DNA from 2 places in the Streptomyces sp. NPDC048566 genome. Region 1 is predicted to be linked to the other one. Evidence: predicted binding sites of a transcription regulator. Region 1 holds the regulator's gene; the other holds the start of a gene.
What was found. Region 1 encodes HspR, which represses chaperone genes until heat shock. Its sites were predicted from a motif close to TTGAGNNNNNNNNNCTCAA; they were not measured.
Positions count from the first base shown of each region.

Region 1 (9,486 bases):
CGTCGGGGGCCGGCCCCGTCCTACTTGAGGTCGAGAGCGTCGCAGGCCGCCTTGTACGGGGCGGTGCAGATCTGCTTCACGGTGTAGATGTCGTCCTGGAGCACGGTGTCCTGGATGTTGTCCGCGGTGAGGTCGACCACGGGCACGAGCTGCGCCGGGATGTCCTTGTTCGTCGGGCTGCTGACCTTGTCGCGGGTCAGCGCGTCGAACTCGATGGAGCGGCCCTGGACGCGGGCGACCGCCATCTCCGCCGCCGCGCTGGCCTCCTGCGGGTACGACTTGTACACGCTCATGAACTGGTCGCCCTTGATGATGCGCTGGACGGCGACGAGTTCGGCGTCCTGGCCGGTGACCGGCGGGACCTTGGAGGCGCCCGCGCTCTTGAGGGTGTCGATGACCGCGCCGGCGATGCCGTCGTTGGCGGAGTACACGCCGGCGATGTTGTCGAGGCCGACCTTCTGGATGGCCTCCTCCATGTTGGCCGCGGCGTTGGCCGGCTTCCACTCCTTGGTGTCGTACGTGGCCGCGACGATCACCTTGTCCTTCAGCTCGGAGATGGCTCCGGCCTTGAACTGCGCGGCGTTCGGGTCGGTCGTCGCGCCGTTCATCATGATGATCTTCTTCGACGCGGAGTTGCTGCCGAGCGCGCCGACCAGGGCCTTGCCCTGGACCTCGCCGACCAGTTCGTTGTCGAAGGAGATGTACGCGTCGATCGGGCCCTGCGCCAGCCGGTCGTAGGCGATGACGGGAATGCCCGCCGCCTTGGCCTTCTCGACGCCCTTGGCGATCGACTTCGAGTCGACCGCGTCCACGAGGATGACGTCGACCTTGTCGTCGATCATCCCCTGCAACTGGGTGAGCTGCTTGGCCGCGTCCTGGTCGGCGTTGGCGTACTCGACCTCGCCCTTGCCCTCGGTGAGCTTCTCGACCTGTTCCTTGATGATCGGATAGTCGAACTTCTCGTAACGGGTGTTCTCCTTCTCCGGAAGGAGCAGCCCGACCGTGATGTCGTCGCCCTTCGTGGGGCTGGCCTTGGCGTCGCTCCCACCGATCCCGTCCACGACACCGCAGCCCGCGAGGGAGAGGGCGACGGCGGACGAGGTCAGGGCTATGACGGTACGGCGGAGACCGGTGTTACGAGTGTTCACATCAGGTGCCTTCCGGGCGAGGTTGCAGCATTGCGACCCAGGTGGCTGAAAGCCAACGCGGCGATCACCTCAGCGTCAAGGAGTAGCCACTTAACGAGATGGCAACAGCGTTCCGTGTTCCACAAGTGAACACTGTGGGAAGAGGTTACGCCCAACGTTCCGGCAATCCCCTCAGCTTCACCTTCCGTCATCCACACCGACGCGGTGGCGGCGCGTCCCGCGACGGTCCACCCGCCGCCGCGCCGACCGCCGTTGAGGTGCACGGGAGCCCGGAGGACGGGCCGCCCCGCACCCGTTTCCCCGGCGGAAACGCCCCTCGGCACCGCGGCCCGATCCGGCACCGCGAAAGCGACCAAACCACCGATTCCGTCCGGAACGTCAGGATCAAGCCATCCGGTCCGTCATCGATCGGAAACGGTCACGGAGTGAGTCCGCGCACACCGGGCCCCGAGACCTCGGGAGAGCCGGGAGCCGGCAGCCGGGAGGGGGACACGAGAGCGGCGGACGCCGGAGACGGGAGAGCCGGGGCCCCGGGGCGCGCACACGCGGGAGGGGCCCGGAGGCCGTTGCCTCCGGGCCCCTCCCGGGTGTCACGGTCACTGGTCCGGCGACCGCTTGGGACGCCAGACCACCAGGGCGCTCGTCTGCTGGACCTCCTGGTACGGGACCAGGTCCCGCCGGTAGGAGGCGTGCACCGCGGCCTCGCGCTGCTGCATGGCCACCGCGGCGCCCTCCAGGGCCGACTGGAGCTCGGCGACCCGGGACTGGAGCGCCGCCACCTGGTTCTCCAGCTCGATGATGCGCTTGATGCCGGCCAGGTTGATGCCCTCGTCCTGCGACAACTGCTGGACGGTGCGCAGCAGTTCGATGTCGCGAGCCGAGTAGCGGCGGCCCCGGCCGGGGGTGCGGTCGGGGGAGACCAGGCCGAGCCGGTCGTACTGACGCAGGGTCTGCGGATGCAGTCCGGAGAGCTGGGCGGCCACCGAGATGACGTAGACCGGCGTCTCCTCGGTCAGTTCGTACGGATTGCGCCGCCGACCGGTGGTGTCCATGGCTCCGTCATGCTCCCTTCGCGGCCTGGAACAGCTCCGCCCGCGGGTCCTCACCCGCGGTCGCCTCGCGATACGCCTCCAGCGCGTCGCGAGCCTTGCCCGACACGTCCTGGGGCACCGCCACCTCGACGGTGACGAGGAGGTCGCCCCGGGTGCCGTCCTTGCGGACCGCGCCCTTGCCGCGGGCCCGCATGGTGCGTCCGTTGGGTGTGCCCGGCGGCAGCTTCAGGGTCACCGCGGGCCCGCCCAGGGTGGGTACCTTCACCTCCCCGCCGAGCGCCGCCTCCGTGAAGGTGACGGGCACCGTGACGGTCAGGTTGTCGCCCTTGCGGCCGAAGACCGGGTGGGTGTCGACGTGGACGGTGACGTACAGGTCGCCGGAGGGTCCGCCGCGCTCGCCGGGAGCGCCCTTGCCCCGCAGCCGGATCCGCTGGCCGTCGCTGACGCCCGCCGGAATCCGGACCTGCATGGTCCGGGACGACTTGGCACGGCCGCTGCCCTTGCAGACCTCGCAGGGGTTCTCCGAGATCAGGCCGCGGCCCTTGCAGTCCGGGCACGGGTCGGTGAGCGAGAAGCCACCGCCCGAGCCCCGGGCCACCTGCCCGGTGCCGACGCAGGTCGGGCACACGCGCGGTGTGCCGTTGGCGTCGCCGGTGCCCGAGCACGCCTTGCAGGGTGCCTGCGAGGTCATGCGCAGCGGAACGGTCGCGCCGTCCACCGCCTCGGTGAAGCTCAGCGTGACCTCGGTGTCGATGTCCTGGCCGCGCCGGGGCTGGGTACGGGTGCCCGTACCGGCGCCGCCGCGGTTGAACAGGCCGCCGAAGACGTCGCCGATGCCGCCGCCGAAGCCGCCGGCCTGGCCGCCCTGTCCGCCCTGGGGGGCGCCTCCGAAGAGGTCGCCCAGGTCGAAGTTGAAGTTGCCGCCGCCCGCGCCGGGCCCCGGGCGGAAGCCGCCGTTGCCGAAGAGGGCGCGGGCCTCGTCGTACTCCTTGCGCTTCTTGGGGTCACCGAGGACGTCGTTCGCCTCGGAGATCTCCTTGAAGCGCTCCTCGGCCTTGACGTTGCCCTTGTTGGCGTCCGGATGGTTCTCGCGGGCGAGCTTCCGGTACGCCTTCTTGATCTCGGCCTCGGTGGCGTCCTTGGGGACGCCGAGGACCTTGTAGAAGTCCTTCTCGATGAAGTCCTTGGTGCTCATCCCCGACGTCCCTCCTTCCTTCCGCTGTCAAGCTCAGCCCTCGTCCGGGCCACCGCTCTCCTTGTCCTCGACCGTCTCGGCCGACTCCTCGGCCTTGACCGTCTGCGCCCCGGGCTGCGGCTCGGCGACGGCCACCCGCGCGGGGCGGATGGTGCGCTCGCCGAAGCGATACCCCGGCTGCAGAATCGCCACGCACGTCGTCTCGGTGACGTCCGGCGCGTACGAGTGCATCAGGGCCTCGTGGATCGTCGGGTCGAAGGGCTCGCCCTCCTTGCCGAACTGCTGGAGCCCCATCTTGGCCGCGACGGTCTCCAGGGACTCCCCGACGGACTTGAATCCGCCGACGAGTTCGCCGTGGTCCCGCGCGCGGCCGATGTCGTCGAGCACCGGCAGCAGCTCGGTCAGGAGGTTCGCCACGGCGATCTCCTTGACCGCGATCCGGTCACGCTCGACGCGGCGGCGGTAGTTCTGGAACTCGGCCTGGAGCCGCTGGAGGTCGGCGGTCCGCTCGGTGAGACCGGTGCGTGCCTGGTCCAGCTGCGCCGTCAGGGCGGTCAACTGTGCGCTGTCGTCCCCGTCCGGGGCCGCCGCCCCCTCCGCAGAGGGGGTGGCGGACTGCGGATCGGCGTCGTCGGAGGTGGCGCCGGAGGGGACGTCGGGCTGCTCGTCGAAGCCCGGGGTCTCCTCCGTCACGCGGCACCGTCCTTGCGGTCCTCGTCGACGATCTCGGCGTCGACGACGTCCTCGTCACCGCCGTCGGCCTTCGGGGCCTCGGCGCCCGGGGCGTCGCCGCCCGCGGCCTGCGCGGCCTGGGCGTCGGCGTACATGGCCTGGCCCAGCTTCTGCGAGACGGCGGCGACCTTCTCGGTGGCGGTGCGGATCTCGGCGGTGTCCTCGCCCTTGAGCGCGGTCTTCAGCTCCTCGACGGACGCCTCGACCTCGGTCTTGACCTCGCCGGGGACCTTGTCCTCGTTGTCCTTGAGGAACTTCTCCGTCTGGTAGACGAGCTGCTCGCCCTGGTTGCGGCTCTCGGCGGCCTCGCGGCGGGCGTGGTCCTCCTCCGCGTACTTCTCGGCCTCCTGGCGCATCCGGTCGACCTCGTCCTTCGGCAGCGAGGAGCCGCCGGTGACGGTCATCTTCTGCTCCTTGCCCGTGCCGAGGTCCTTCGCGGTCACGTGCATGATGCCGTTGGCGTCGATGTCGAAGGCGACCTCGATCTGCGGGACGCCCCGGGGGGCCGGCGGCAGACCGGTCAGCTCGAACATGCCGAGCTTCTTGTTGTACGCCGCGATCTCGCGCTCGCCCTGGTAGACCTGGATCTGCACGGACGGCTGGTTGTCCTCGGCCGTCGTGAAGATCTCGGACCGCTTGGTCGGGATCGTGGTGTTGCGCTCGATGAGCTTGGTCATGATCCCTCCCTTGGTCTCGATGCCGAGGGACAGCGGGGTGACGTCGAGGAGCAGGACGTCCTTGACCTCGCCCTTGAGGACACCGGCCTGCAGGGCGGCGCCGATGGCGACGACCTCGTCCGGGTTCACGCCCTTGTTGGCCTCGTTGCCGCCGGTCAGCTCCTTGACGAGCTCGGCGACGGCCGGCATGCGGGTGGAGCCGCCGACGAGGACGACGTGGTCGATCTCGGACAGCTGGATGCCCGCGTCCTTGATGACGTTGTGGAACGGCGTCTTGCAGCGCTCCAGCAGGTCGGCCGTCAGCTGCTGGAACTGGGCGCGCGTGAGCTTCTCGTCCAGGTGCAGCGGGCCCTCGGCGGACGCCGTGATGTAGGGCAGGTTGATCGTGGTCTCGGTGGACGAGGACAGCTCGATCTTGGCCTTCTCCGCGGCCTCGCGGAGGCGCTGGAGGGCCATCTTGTCCTTGGACAGGTCCACGCCGTGACCGGCCTGGAACTGCTTGACCAGGTAGTCCATGACGCGCTGGTCCCAGTCGTCACCACCGAGGTGGTTGTCGCCGTTGGTCGCCTTCACCTCGACGACGCCGTCACCGATCTCCAGCAGGGACACGTCGAACGTGCCGCCGCCGAGGTCGAAGACGAGGATGGTCTGGTCGTCCTTGTCGAGGCCGTACGCCAGGGCGGCGGCGGTCGGCTCGTTCACGATGCGCAGGACGTTCAGGCCCGCGATCTCACCGGCCTCCTTCGTCGCCTGGCGCTCGGAGTCGTTGAAGTACGCCGGGACGGTGATGACCGCGTCGGCCACCTTCTCGCCCAGGTACGCCTCGGCGTCGCGCTTCAGCTTCTGCAGGATGAAGGCGCTCATCTGCTGCGGGTTGAAGCTCTTGCCGTCGAGCTCGATCGTCCAGTCCGTGCCCATGTGACGCTTCACGGAACGGATGGTCCGGTCCACGTTCGTGACCGCCTGGCGCTTGGCGACCTCGCCGACGAGCACCTCACCGTTCTTCGCGAAGGCGACGACGGACGGCGTGGTCCTGGCGCCCTCGGCGTTGGTGATGACGGTGGGCTCGCCGCCCTCCAGAACGCTGACGACGGAGTTAGTCGTGCCCAGGTCGATGCCGACCGCACGTGCCATTTCGATTCCTCCAACAATGACTTGAGTGGAACAGGCTCAAGTGTGCACGACGTCCGCCGCTCGGTCAACAGACATGAGTCGTGGAGGCTCAACTCTTATCCGCTCCTTACGCGCAGGATGCCCCCGACCTGCACGTCTCACAGCGAGCTAGGGGATTTTCACCGGCCCGTCCGCGGCCTCCCGCACGGCGCCGGGGGGGTCGGCGGGACGGCGCACGCCTCCCGCGACGGGTCCCCCGGGCTGCGGAATCGCATGCGTACGGGATCGGGGTCCCGGGCCGGCGCGGCGCGCCCGGGGACCCGGCCGGACGGCACCCGCCACCGCGGCGGCCAGGACGGCGCCGGCCGGCCACCAGGCCGCCGCGGCCCCGAGCCAGCCGAGATCGATGAACAGCCCGACGAGCGCACCCGCGAACGCGGCGAGCCCGGTGACGACGACGACGCCCTGCCGGGTGAGCCCGGCCCGGCGCAGCCGGTGCGCGAGATGGTCGGGCGCGGACCGCAGCACCGGCCGCCCGGCGCGCCGCCGGGAGACCAGGACGAAGGCGGCATCGACGGTGACCAGCGCCGTCAGCGCGAACCCGGCGGCGAGACCGGACCCGGCGGGCCGCTCCGCGTGCACGAGCACGGCCGCCGAGGCCAGCACGAACCCGGCGAACTGGGACCCGCAGCGGCCCGCCGCGATCCGGGCCGGCGGCCAGCCGTGCATCAGGAACCCGGCGAGCGCGGCGGCCAGCACGCTGAGCAGCGCCGCGAGCCCGTCCATGACCTCGGCCGTGGCGCATCCGCCGAGCGCGAAGGCGGTGATCACCCCGACGGTCCCGAGCACCCCGTCGGACTGGTCCAGCGAGCGGAAGGCCCGGGTGACGCACACGATCCAGCCGGCGGCGAGCACACCGCCGGGCACGCCCAGCGCGTCGTAGGGCACGGCCAGGACGGCGGCGCCGGCGACGGCGGTCAGCCGCAGCGGGGGCGGCACGGGCAGCAGGTCGGCGGCGAGGCCGGCCAGGGCGACGACCAGGGCGGCGACCAGCAGCCGGCTCGTCTGGGCGCCGAGCGGGGCGGCACCGGTCCAGTCCCCGGCGCAGCCGACGAGCGCCGTCGCGCCCGCCACGGCGAGCCCGCCGAGCGGCGGCACCCGCCGCTCCCGGCCGGGCGGTCGGGGCCGGGTGCGGCCGGCGAGGAGCCCCGGCCCGCCGGCCGCACCCGGGCGCAGCGCGAGCGACCGCAGCAGCGCCGAGAGCGCGGCGGTCAGGAGCAGGGCGGCCGTGGCGGCCGCGATTCCGTACAGCACATCGCTAATTTAGGGGTACTTGTCACAGTATTGTCTGAATAACACGATCGGGTTTACTCGTCCCCGCGCCGGAGCCGCGCGACGGCCGGGGCACATCGCCCGGCCGCCCGCGACGCGTCCACTCAGGTCTGCCTCAGCGACGCAGATCACCGCGCCCCTGACTACAGTGCGGCGGAAGAAGTGGGTAGTCTCAGACGGACTGCATAAGTTACCGCTTAGTAATCACTTCGAGGCGACCCTCGAAGAACACCTCGCAGGCCCGAGGAGCCCCCGAATGCAACTCGCCGCGATCGTCGTGTCGCTGGTCCTGACCGTGGTCGGCGTCGCGCTGATCGCGCGGGCCGTCGCGCAGATCTACCGGTTCATCAAGCTCGGCCAGCCCGTCCCCGCCGGCAGCCGCACCGACGACTGGAAGGCCCGCACCGCCACGCTGGCCAAGGAGTTCGTCGGCCACACCCGGATGAACCGGTGGGGGATCATCGGCGTCGCGCACTGGTTCGTCGCCGTCGGCTTCCTGACCCTGGGCCTGACCATCGTCAACGCCTACGGTCAGCTGTTCCAGGCCGACTGGACCCTCCCGGTCCTCGGCGGCTGGCTGCCCTACGAGTTCTACACCGAGTTCATCGCGCTGTTCACGACCCTCGGCATCCTCGTGCTGATCGTGATCCGGCAGCTGAACCGGCCCACCAGGCCGGGCCGCAAGTCCCGCTTCGCGGGCTCCAAGACCGGCCAGGCGTACTTCGTCGAGGGCGTCATCCTCGTCATCGGCCTCGCCATCATGACGCTGCGCGGCCTGGAGGGCGCCCTGCACGGCGTCGACCACTACGAGGCCGCCTACTGGGCCTCGTACCCCCTGGTCGCCGCCTTCCACGGGCTGAGCCTCGGCACCCTGCAGACCCTGGTCTACCTGACCGCCATGATCAAGCTCGGCGTCACCATGGGCTGGGCCATCACCGTCGGCCTGAACACCAACATGGGTGTCGCCTGGCACCGCTTCCTCGCCTTCCCCAACATCTGGTTCAAGCGCGACGCCAAGGGCGCGACCGCCCTAGGCGAGCTGCTCCCGATGACCAGCGGCGGCGAGCCCATCGACTTCACCGACCCCGGCGAGGACGACGTCTTCGGCGTCTCCCAGGTCGAGCAGTTCTCCTGGAAGGGCCTGCTCGACTTCTCCACCTGCACCGAGTGCGGCCGCTGCCAGTCGCAGTGCCCCGCCTGGAACACCGGCAAGCCGCTCTCCCCGAAGCTGCTGATCATGTCGCTGCGCGACCACGCGCACGCCAAGGCGCCCTACCTGCTGGCCGGCGGCGGCAAGACCATGGAGGGCGAGGAGAAGGCCTCCGAGGAGCAGCTCAAGGACGTCCCCGCGGCCGCTCTCGCCGAGGCCGAGCGCCCGCTGATCGGCACCGCCGAGGAGAACGGCGTCATCGACCCGGACGTCCTGTGGTCCTGCACCACCTGCGGCGCCTGCGTCGAGCAGTGCCCGGTCGACATCGAGCACATCGACCACATCGTCGACATGCGCCGCTACCAGGTGATGATCGAGAGCGCGTTCCCGTCCGAGGCGGGCACGATGCTCAAGAACCTGGAGAAGAAGGGCAACCCCTGGGGCCTGGCGAAGAAGCAGCGCCTGGAGTGGACCAAGGAGGTCGACTTCGAGATCCCGGTCGTCGGCCGCGACATCGAGGACCTCACCGAGGTCGAGTACCTCTACTGGGTCGGCTGCGCCGGCGCCCTGGAGGACCGCGCCAAGAAGACCACCAAGGCCTTCGCGGAGCTGCTGCACATGGCGGGCGTCACGTTCGCGATCATGGGCGGCGACGAGAAGTGCACCGGCGACTCCGCCCGCCGCCTCGGCAACGAGCCCCTGTTCCAGGAGCTCGGCATGGAGAACGTCATGTCCCTCAACGCCGCCTTCGGCGAGGAGATGGACGACGACGGCAAGGTCACGGCGGAGTCCAGGAAGCCCGCGTCGGCCAAGAAGATCGTCGCCACCTGCCCGCACTGCCTCAACACCCTCGGCAACGAGTACCCGCAGCTCGGCGGCGACTACGAGGTCATCCACCACACCCAGCTGCTCCAGCACCTCATCGACGAGGGCAAGCTGCTGCCGGTCACCCCGGTCGAGGGCCTCATCACCTACCACGACCCGTGCTACCTGGGCCGCCACAACAAGGTCTACACGCCGCCGCGCGAGATCATGTCCGCCGTCCCGGGCCTGCGCCAGCAGGAGATGCACCGCCACAAGGAGCGCG
Region 1 is NZ_JBICWL010000004.1:394,902-404,387, reverse strand. It holds gene ACGFS9_RS10695 (sugar ABC transporter substrate-binding protein) at 21-1,148, opposite strand; gene ACGFS9_RS10690 (heat shock protein transcriptional repressor HspR) at 1,745-2,200, opposite strand; gene dnaJ (molecular chaperone DnaJ) at 2,208-3,395, opposite strand; gene grpE (nucleotide exchange factor GrpE) at 3,429-4,088, opposite strand; gene dnaK (molecular chaperone DnaK) at 4,085-5,938, opposite strand; gene ACGFS9_RS10670 (MraY family glycosyltransferase) at 6,086-7,231, opposite strand; gene ACGFS9_RS10665 ((Fe-S)-binding protein) at 7,506-9,486, shown strand, end outside.

Region 2 (9,486 bases), on a different contig from region 1:
GGGACATGGTGGCCTTGCCGACGCCGATGTAGGCGGCGAGTTCGGTGGCGCGCTGGCGCCCGCACTCGTCGAGCCGGACCAGCAGTCCGTACGCGGCGGACTCCAGGTCGGGGTGGACCTCGCGGGCCATCTCGCCCTGGCTGGCGCGCGCCCGGCGCAGGAACAGCGTCAACTCGCGCTCCAGGGAGAGGAACTCGCGTACCCCGTCGCCCTGCTCCACCGGCTCCTCCGCCCCCTGCCCCACCGCGCCGGGCGGGCCCGGACGCCCGCCGCCGTTCTCGTGATCGTGCACGTCAGCACCCCTGACTCGGTTTCCCGATCCTGAAAGTTTCCGTCGGAACCAGCCCGTTACCGCAGCTCCGCCAGTATTTCGCAGGCGTAGACCAACGGCAGCGTCCGGCCCCTCTTCCCACGCCGCTGTCTACGTGCGTAGCTTCTTGGTCAGGCACTCGTTTTGGCTGGCATGCACACGCCATTCCGGGTCGACGGTGACCCGATCCCCGCGGCGCGCGTGCCCGCTCTCCCCCCACCGGGCTCCACTGGAGCTCCCTCGCCCTTCGGAGGCACGCACATGCCCGTGCACGGATCCGGAACGGCCCGCCGCCTGCGCCTGCTCGCGGTCGCCACCCTGTTCGCCGCGTTCTCGCAGCTCTGCACCCTGCCCGCCACCGCCGACGCCGCCGACGTCCCGGCCCGGGGCTCGGCCCGGATGGGCATGGGTGTCATCGCCCACGACGGCCGGGGCGGCCTGCCCGCCCCGGCGCTGGCCGCCCAGACCGAGGGCGTGGACGTCTCCGGCCACCAGGGCAACGTCGCCTGGTCGACGCTGTGGAGCAGCGGCGTCCGGTGGGCGTACACGAAGGCGAGCGAGGGGACGTACTACACGAACCCCTCGTTCGCCCAGCAGTACAACGGCTCCTACAACGTGGGCATGATCCGCGGCGCCTACCACTTCGCGACCCCCGACACCACGACCGGTGCCGCCCAGGCCGACTACTTCGTCGACCACGGCGGCGGCTGGTCCAGGGACGGCAAGACGCTCCCGGGCACGCTCGACATCGAGTGGAACCCCTACGGCGCGGCCTGCTACGGCAAGACCGCGAGCGCGATGGTCGGCTGGATCGGCAGCTTCCTCACCCGGTACAAGGCGCGCACCGGACGGGACGCGGTCATCTACACGGCCACCAGCTGGTGGAGCCAGTGCACCGGCAACTACGGCGGGTTCGCCGCCGCCAACCCGCTGTGGATCGCCCGCTACGACACCGCTCCGGGGACGCTGCCGGCCGGCTGGGGCTACTACACGATGTGGCAGTACACGTCGTCCGGCCCGACCGTCGGGGACCACGACCGGTTCAACGGCGCCCTGGACCGCGTGACGGCCCTCGCCAACGGCTGACCGGCGCCGGGCGCGGACCGGCGGCGGCACCCGACGGCCCCCGCACCGCACGGCGCACGGCGAGGGCCCGGGCCTCCCTCACGGGACCCGGGCCCTCACCGCCGGAGGCGTCCGTCACGCCGCCACCGGGACCTCCGGCACGGCACCGTTCGTCGCCGGCGCCAGTGCCAGCTCCAGGACCTGGCGGACGTCCGTGACGGCGTGGACGTCGAGCTTCTCCAGGACCTCGGCCGGGACGTCGTCCAGGTCGGCCTCGTTGCGCTTGGGGATGATCACGGTCGTGACCCCCGCCCGGTGCGCGGCGAGCAGCTTCTGCTTGACCCCGCCGATGGGCAGCACGCGGCCGGTCAGCGAGACCTCCCCGGTCATGGCCACGTCGGTGCGGACCAGCCGGCCCGACAGCAGCGACGCGAGGGCGGTCGTCATGGTGACGCCCGCGCTCGGTCCGTCCTTGGGGACCGCGCCCGCCGGGAAGTGGATGTGCGCGCCGCGGTCCTTCAGGTCGCCCACCGGCAGTTCGAGCTCGGCGCCGTGCGAGCGCAGGAACGACAGCGCGATCTGCGCGGACTCCTTCATCACGTCCCCGAGCTGACCGGTCAGGGTCAGACCCGCGGCACCCGTCTCCGGGTCGGCCAGCGACGCCTCCACGAAGAGGACGTCTCCGCCCGCTCCGGTGACGGCGAGGCCGGTCGCGACACCGGGCACCGCCGTGCGGCGCTCGGCCGGGTCCTGGGCGGACTCCGGCACGTGGTGCGGGCGCCCGACGAGTCCGCGCAGGTCCGCGTCGATCACCGTGAACGGCAGCTCCCGCTCGCCCAGTTCGTGCTGGGCCGCGACCTTGCGCAGCAGCCGGGCGACGGCCCGCTCCAGGTTCCGCACGCCCGCTTCCCGGGTGTACTCCCCGGCCAGCTTGCGCAGCGCGCTCTCGTCGAGGACGACCTCGTCCTTCTCCAGTCCGGCCCGCTCCAGCTGCCGGGGCAGCAGGTGGTCCCGGGCGATGACGACCTTCTCGTCCTCGGTGTAGCCGTCGAGGCGGACCAGCTCCATGCGGTCGAGCAGGGCCTCCGGGATGGCTTCGAGCACGTTGGCCGTCGCGAGGAACACCACGTCCGAGAGGTCGAGTTCGACCTCCAGGTAGTGGTCGCGGAAGGTGTGGTTCTGCGCCGGGTCGAGGACTTCGAGGAGCGCCGCCGCCGGGTCGCCCCGGAAGTCGGAGCCGACCTTGTCGATCTCGTCGAGCAGGACCACCGGGTTCATCGACCCGGCCTCCTTGATCGCCCGCACGATCCGGCCGGGCAGCGCGCCGACGTACGTACGGCGGTGGCCGCGGATCTCGGCCTCGTCGCGGACGCCGCCGAGGGCGACCCGGACGAACGTGCGGCCCATGGCGTGCGCGACGGACTCGCCCAGCGAGGTCTTGCCGACGCCGGGCGGGCCGACGAGCGCCAGCACCGCGCCGCCGCGCCGGCCGCCGACGACCCCGAGACCGCGGTCCGCACGGCGCTTGCGCACGGCGAGGTACTCGGTGATGCGCTCCTTCACGTCCTCCAGGCCGGCGTGCTCGGCGTCGAGCAGCGCCTGGGCGCCGGGGATGTCGTACTGGTCCTCGGTCCGCTCGTTCCACGGCAGTTCGAGGACGGTGTCGAGCCAGGTCCTGATCCAGCTGCCCTCGGGCGACTGGTCGCTGGACCGCTCCAGCTTCTCGACCTCCTTGAGGGCCGCCTCGCGGACGTTCTCCGGAAGGTCGGCGGCCTCCACCCGGGCGCGGTAGTCGTCGGACTCCTCCTCGCCGTCCTCGCCCTTGAGGTCGCGCAGTTCCTTGCGCACCGCGTCGAGCTGGCGGCGCAGCAGGAACTCCCGCTGCTGCTTGTCGACGCCCTCCTGGACGTCCTTGGCGATGGACTCGGCGACATCCTGCTCGGCGAGGTGCTCGCGGAGCTGCTCGGTGGCGAGCTTCAGGCGGGCCACCGGGTCGGCGGTCTCCAGCAGCTCCACCTTCTGCTCAAGAGAGAGGAAGGGCGAGTAACCGGAATTGTCGGCGAGGGCGGACACGTCGTCGATCTGCTGGACGCGGTCCACGACCTGCCAGGCGGCCCGCTTGCGCAGCCAGCTCGTGGCCAGGGCCTTGTACTCCTTGACCAGGTCGGCGACGCGGCCGGGCAGCGGGTCGGGGACGGTCTCGTCGACCCGGGTGCCCTCGACCCAGAGCGCCGCACCGGGGCCGGTGGTGCCCGCGCCGACCCGCACCCGCCCGCGACCGCGGATCAGCGCTCCCGGGTCGCCGTCGGCCAGCCGGCCGACCTGTTCGACGGTGCCGAGCACGCCGGTGCCCGCGTACGTGCCGTCGATGCGCGGGACCAGGAGTACCTGGGGCTTGCCGGACGTTGCACGGGCAGCGGCCTGGGCGGCCTCCACGGCGGCCCGTACATCGGGGTCGTTCAGATCGAGCGGAACCACCATTCCGGGCAGCACGACCTCGTCGTCGAGCGGCAGCACGGGCAGAGTGAGTGGTGCGGACGTCGAAGCCATGATCTTCCCTTCGGCATACAAGTTGAGCTATGTGCACTCAATGCATGGCGACCCTCGGATGTTCCCGCGCCGGCGTTCGCTGTGAGCGATCACTCCGGAACAGCGGGCGGGCATCGTCCGCGGCACCCGAGGAGGCAGACGGCCGGACGGCCGGACGGCCGGACAGGAGGGTGGCGGAGGGACGCCGGGAGCGGGTCCGGCAGGGGGCCCGACCCGCCGCCGAGGCCATGGCGGCGGGGCATCGGACGTCCCGTCGGCGGCCGGCACGGACGACTCGGCTCCGGCGCCCCGTCGGCGTTCGACTCCGGCGTCCCGTCGGCGGTCGGCGGTCGGCGGTCGGCGGTCGGCGGTCGGCGGCCGGCACGGACGACTCGGCTCCGGCAGCCGTTCCCGGTGCGGGTGATCTCGGCTCAAGCGCCCGTTCCGGTGCCGGTTCAGGACGACGCGGGCATCCGTCCCGGTGCCGGTTCCGTCCTGTTCGCGAGCCCGTGCCGGAGCGCTATGCCCGTGCCGGTGCTGGTGCCGAGCAGTCGCCGGTGCGGCGGGCCTGGTACGCCGTCGGCCCCCCTGCCGGCCCGCCACCGCAGCGGGTACCGGCGCCGGGGGACGGTGGTGGGTCGAGCGCACTTCCCGCGACGTACGAGCGGCCAGGTCGCGAGGCCGAGGGCCAGGGCGGTCAGGTGTCCCCAGTTGGTCAGCGGGTCGTCGATCGCGAGCAGGCCCCCCACGAGGGCCGCGGCGGCAAGGGTCAGCAGGGGCCACCGCAGCCGGGGCGCGAGCAGCCCGGCGAGGGAGCCCGCGCAGGCCGCCGCGCCGTAGCTGATGCCGTAGTCGAAGCGGTGCAGGGACGTGCCGGGCAACCGGCCCGCCCACACCGCGAGCCCGACCGGTATCTCGGTGGCCAGCGTCGCGCCCAGGTGACCGAGCAGGAAGACGCCGACCGTCCGCCCTCCCCCGATCCGGCGCTCCAGGGCGGTCAGCGCGAGCAGGCACCCGGCGGCGAACGGCGAGGCGATCCCGCCGGCGATCCACAGCGCACTCGCGAACAGCACCGCCACGGGATACCGCACGAGGTGCGCGACGTCCGTGCTGCACGCCTGATGCAGCGCCCGGACGAGCGAGGGGGCCGCGTGCGCGGCGACGGTGGAGGTGGCGGCGAGGACGAGCAGGTATCCGAAGGTGAACGGCGTGCGCTGCGGGGTCGGCAGCAGTCGCCGGACCGACCGCCCGGCGCGGCCGAGCGGCGACCGCCCGAGAAAGGCCCGGCGCCCCCGCGGGACGCCGGGAGGGGTCGGCACCGTGCCGCGCCGGCCGACGCCGGGGCGAGGTGCCCGCACCCGGACGGGTACGGGGAGCACCGGACCGGGCACCGCCCGGGGCACGGCCGCCGCGGTGGCCGTCCGGATACCGCTGCCGTCCACCGCGCCGCGCTCCTTCCGCCCCGCCCAGCCGTTCGGCGTCCCACCCGCCGCTGTGCACGACGGGTGCCCCGCGCCCGGCACTTCACAACAGCACCCGCGCAGATCGGGGCGGGCACAGGTCCGGGCGGGCGCGGGTCCCGGAGCGCAGAGGTCCGGGCGGGCGCGGGTCCGGGAGCGGGCTGCGGCGGGTGTCCGGGTGGGTGCGTCCCCGTGCGTCGGGGCGGCACGGGGACACCGGGCGCGGATGCCAGGATGGACGCCATGACTGCCTCGTACGACACCCCCGTGGTCATCGACCGGCGCCAGGGCCCGTACGGCGAGGTCGTGCTGCGGCGCCACGGCGCGCTGCTGCAGATCATCGCCAACGGGTGCTTCCTGATGGACACCTCGGACGGGCGCTCCGAGCGACTGCTGGTGGACGCCGCGCGCGACGCGCTGGACGGCCGCCCGGAGCCGAGCGTGCTGATCGGCGGACTGGGCGTCGGCTTCTCGCTCGCCCACGCCGCCGCGGACGACCGCTGGGGGCGGATCACGGTGGTCGAGCGGGAGCGGGCCATCATCGACTGGCACCGCGAGGGCCCGCTGGCGGAGGTGTCGGCCGCGGCGCTCGCCGATCCGCGGACCGAGATCGTCGAGGGGGATCTCGTCGCCCGCCTCCGTGAGATCTCCGACACGTTCGACGCGCTGTGCCTCGACATCGACAACGGCCCGGACTGGACGGTCACCGAGGACAACGCGAACCTGTACTCGAAGGCGGGACTGGCAAGCTGCGCAAGGGCTTTGAGGCCCGGTGGCGTACTGGCCGTGTGGTCCGCGCAGCCCTCTCCGGAATTTGAAGGAACCTTGCGGAATGCCGGGTTCCAGCAGGTCCGTACCGAAGAGATCCCCGTTGCCCGGGGCGTTCCCGACGTGGTGCATCTCGCGGTAAGGCCTGGATAGCCGGGGGCCCACGCCTGCCCGTACCCTGCTTCTCTGACGCGGATCATTCAAGCGTCAAGCGCAGTCATGGGATCACCCCACGGATTCCGGAAAGCACACTCAGGGGCGGGCGATGGAGCAGACACACACCTCCCAGAACGGCACGACGGCGACACCCGGCGCTCAGCGCCGGGTGCTGGTCGTCGAGGACGACCCGACGATCGTCGAGGCCATCGCGGCCCGGCTGCGCGCCGAGGGGTTCCTCGTGCAAACCGCGGGCGACGGTCCGGCCGCGGTGGACACCGCCGAGGCATGGCAGCCCGACCTGCTGATCCTCGACATCATGCTGCCCGGCTTCGACGGCCTGGAGGTCTGCCGCCGCGTGCAGGCCGCCCGCCCGGTGCCCGTGCTGATGCTCACCGCGCGCGACGACGAGACCGACATGCTGGTCGGGCTCGGCGTGGGCGCCGACGACTACATGACGAAGCCGTTCTCCATGCGCGAACTCGCCGCGCGGGTGCACGTCCTGCTGCGCCGGGTGGAGCGCGCGGTGGTCGCCGCCTCCACACCGCGCAGCGGCATCCTGCGGCTCGGCGAGCTGGAGATCGACCACGCGCAGCGGCGGGTGCGGGTGCGCAGCGAGGACGTGCACCTCACGCCGACCGAGTTCGACCTGCTCGTCTGCCTCGCGAACACCCCGCGTGCCGTACTGTCGCGCGAGCAGTTGCTCGCCGAGGTGTGGGACTGGGCCGACGCGTCCGGGACCCGGACCGTGGACAGCCACATCAAGGCGCTGCGCCGCAAGATCGGTGCCGAGCGGATCCGCACGGTGCACGGCGTGGGCTACGCGCTGGAGACGCCGAACCCCTGAGCGGGACGGCCGCCGGGACGGCGGTGCGTCGGCGGCAACGCGTCCGGGACCTTCCTGAGGGGTTGATGTGATGAGCGGGCTCGGCGACCGAGGGCGCGGGCGGGCGGGCGCCGGCCGCTGGGCGGGGGTGCGGCCCTTCTCGATCAAGACGAAGCTGGGCGCGCTGGTCGTCATCTCCGTGCTCATCACCACGGGCCTGTCGATGATCGCGGTGCACACCAAGACGGAGATCCGCTTCATCACGGTGTTCTCGATGATCGCCACGCTGCTGATCACGCAGTTCGTGGCGCACTCGCTCACCGCCCCGCTGGACGAGATGAACGCGGTGGCCCGGTCGATATCGCACGGCGACTACACCCGGCGGGTGCGCGACGACCGGCGCGACGAGCTGGGCGACCTGGCGCAGACGATCAACCTGATGGCCGACGAGCTGGAGGCCCAGGACCGGCAGCGCAAGGAACTCGTGGCGAATGTCTCACACGAGCTGCGCACTCCCATCGCGGGACTGCGGGCGGTGCTGGAGAACGTGGTGGACGGGGTGTCCGCCGCCGACCCCGAGACGATGCGTATCGCGCTGAAGCAGACGGAGCGGCTCGGACGGCTGGTGGAGACGCTGCTCGACCTGTCGCGGCTGGACAACGGGGTGGTGCCGCTGCGGCGGCGGCGCTTCGAGGTGTGGCCCTACCTGTCGGGCGTGCTGAAGGAGGCCAACATGGTCTCGTCGGCCCGCGCGGAACTCGCCTCGGGCTCCGGCAGCCACACCCGCACCGACGTGCACCTGCACCTCGACGTCTCCCCGCCGGAGCTGACCGCGCACGCGGACCCCGAGCGGATCCACCAGGTCGTGGCGAATCTCATCGACAACGCGGTCAAGCACAGTCCGGCGCACGGGCGGGTCACGGTGAGGGCGCGCCGCGGCGATCATCCGGAGGCGCTGGCGCTGGAGGTCCTGGACGAGGGGCCCGGCATCCCGAAGTCGGAGTGGCACCGCGTCTTCGAGCGGTTCAACCGGGGCGGGGTGCCCTCGCCGCACGGTCCCGGGAGCGACGGCGGCACCGGCCTGGGCCTGGCCATCGCCCGCTGGGCGGTCGATCTGCACGGCGGACGCATCGCCGTGGCCGAATCCGAGCGGGGTTGCCGGATTCAGGTCACTCTTCCGGGCCTCCCTTCTCTGCCAAGTTGACGTAAAGTTCGAAGCGGAGCCGCAAGATCCACCACGGTCGCCACCGGGTGCATCCGTGTGATCAGGCACAGGGCCGCGGGCGTCGCCCCGCGCCCCCGGGCTGTCGTAGGCCCTCCGAAGCGGAACCCCGCTTGTTTCCCGCCATTTCCCTGGGCGAAACGCGGATTCCGATGTGACTTGCACGACGTTGGACGGGCCCGGCCTGACCTTCCCGGCCAGGGAGGCGTAGCCTTTATTCCCGCTGTCCATCACCTTGTGAAGCGGAAGAGGGCGGTTGCCGCCGTGTCGCCACAGTCCACCAGTAACTCGAGCTCCCCCACCCTGCGGGCGGGAGGTGCCCCCCAGACCGAGGACCAAGCCGGGAAGAACCCCGCCGCCGCCTTCGGACCCAACGAGTGGCTCGTCGACGAGATCTATCAGCAGTACCTCCAGGACCCGAACTCCGTGGACCGTGCCTGGTGGGACTTCTTCGCCGATTACAAGCCAGGTGCGCCCGCCGCGCCGGCTCCGGCGGGTACTGCGGCCGCGGGGGCCGCAGAGACCACCCCGGCCGCTCCGGCCGCGCCCGCGCCGCCCGCGGCCCGCCAGGCGCCGCCTCAGGCGGCCCCCGCTCCGGCCGCCCCCGCTCCGGCGCCCGCTCCCCCGGCGCCGAAGCCCGCCGCCGCCCCGGCTCCCGCGAAGGCCGCGCCGGCCGCCGCGAAGCCGAAGGCCGAGCCGGCCGCCGAGGCGCCCGAGGGCCCCGAGTACGTGACCCTGCGCGGTCCCGCCGGTGCCGTCGCGAAGAACATGAACGCCTCGCTGGAGCTGCCGACGGCCACGTCCGTGCGCGCGGTCCCGGTGAAGCTGCTCTTCGACAACCGCATCGTCATCAACAACCACCTGAAGCGCGCCCGGGGCGGGAAGATCTCCTTCACCCACCTCATCGGCTACGCGATGGTGCAGGCCATCAAGGCCATGCCGTCGATGAACTGGCACTACGCGGACAAGGACGGGAAGCCCACCCTCGTCAAGCCGCCGCACGTCAACTTCGGCCTCGCGATCGACCTCGTGAAGCCCAACGGCGACCGCCAGCTGGTCGTCGCGGGCATCAAGAAGGCCGAGACGCTGAACTTCTTCGAGTTCTGGCAGGCCTACGAGGACATCGTCCGCCGCGCCCGCGACGGCAAGC
Region 2 is NZ_JBICWL010000008.1:89,880-99,365, reverse strand. It holds gene ACGFS9_RS15770 (MarR family winged helix-turn-helix transcriptional regulator) at 1-292, opposite strand, end outside; gene ACGFS9_RS15765 (lysozyme) at 572-1,396, shown strand; gene lon (endopeptidase La) at 1,511-3,925, opposite strand; gene ACGFS9_RS15755 (rhomboid-like protein) at 4,360-5,346, opposite strand; gene ACGFS9_RS15750 (spermidine synthase) at 5,608-6,285, shown strand; gene ACGFS9_RS15745 (response regulator transcription factor) at 6,398-7,135, shown strand; gene ACGFS9_RS15740 (ATP-binding protein) at 7,206-8,318, shown strand; gene ACGFS9_RS15735 (multifunctional oxoglutarate decarboxylase/oxoglutarate dehydrogenase thiamine pyrophosphate-binding subunit/dihydrolipoyllysine-residue succinyltransferase subunit) at 8,601-9,486, shown strand, end outside.
Region 2: lon (endopeptidase La) is a predicted target of HspR. The motif match lies at 3,948-3,966, and genes of this name have one in related genera.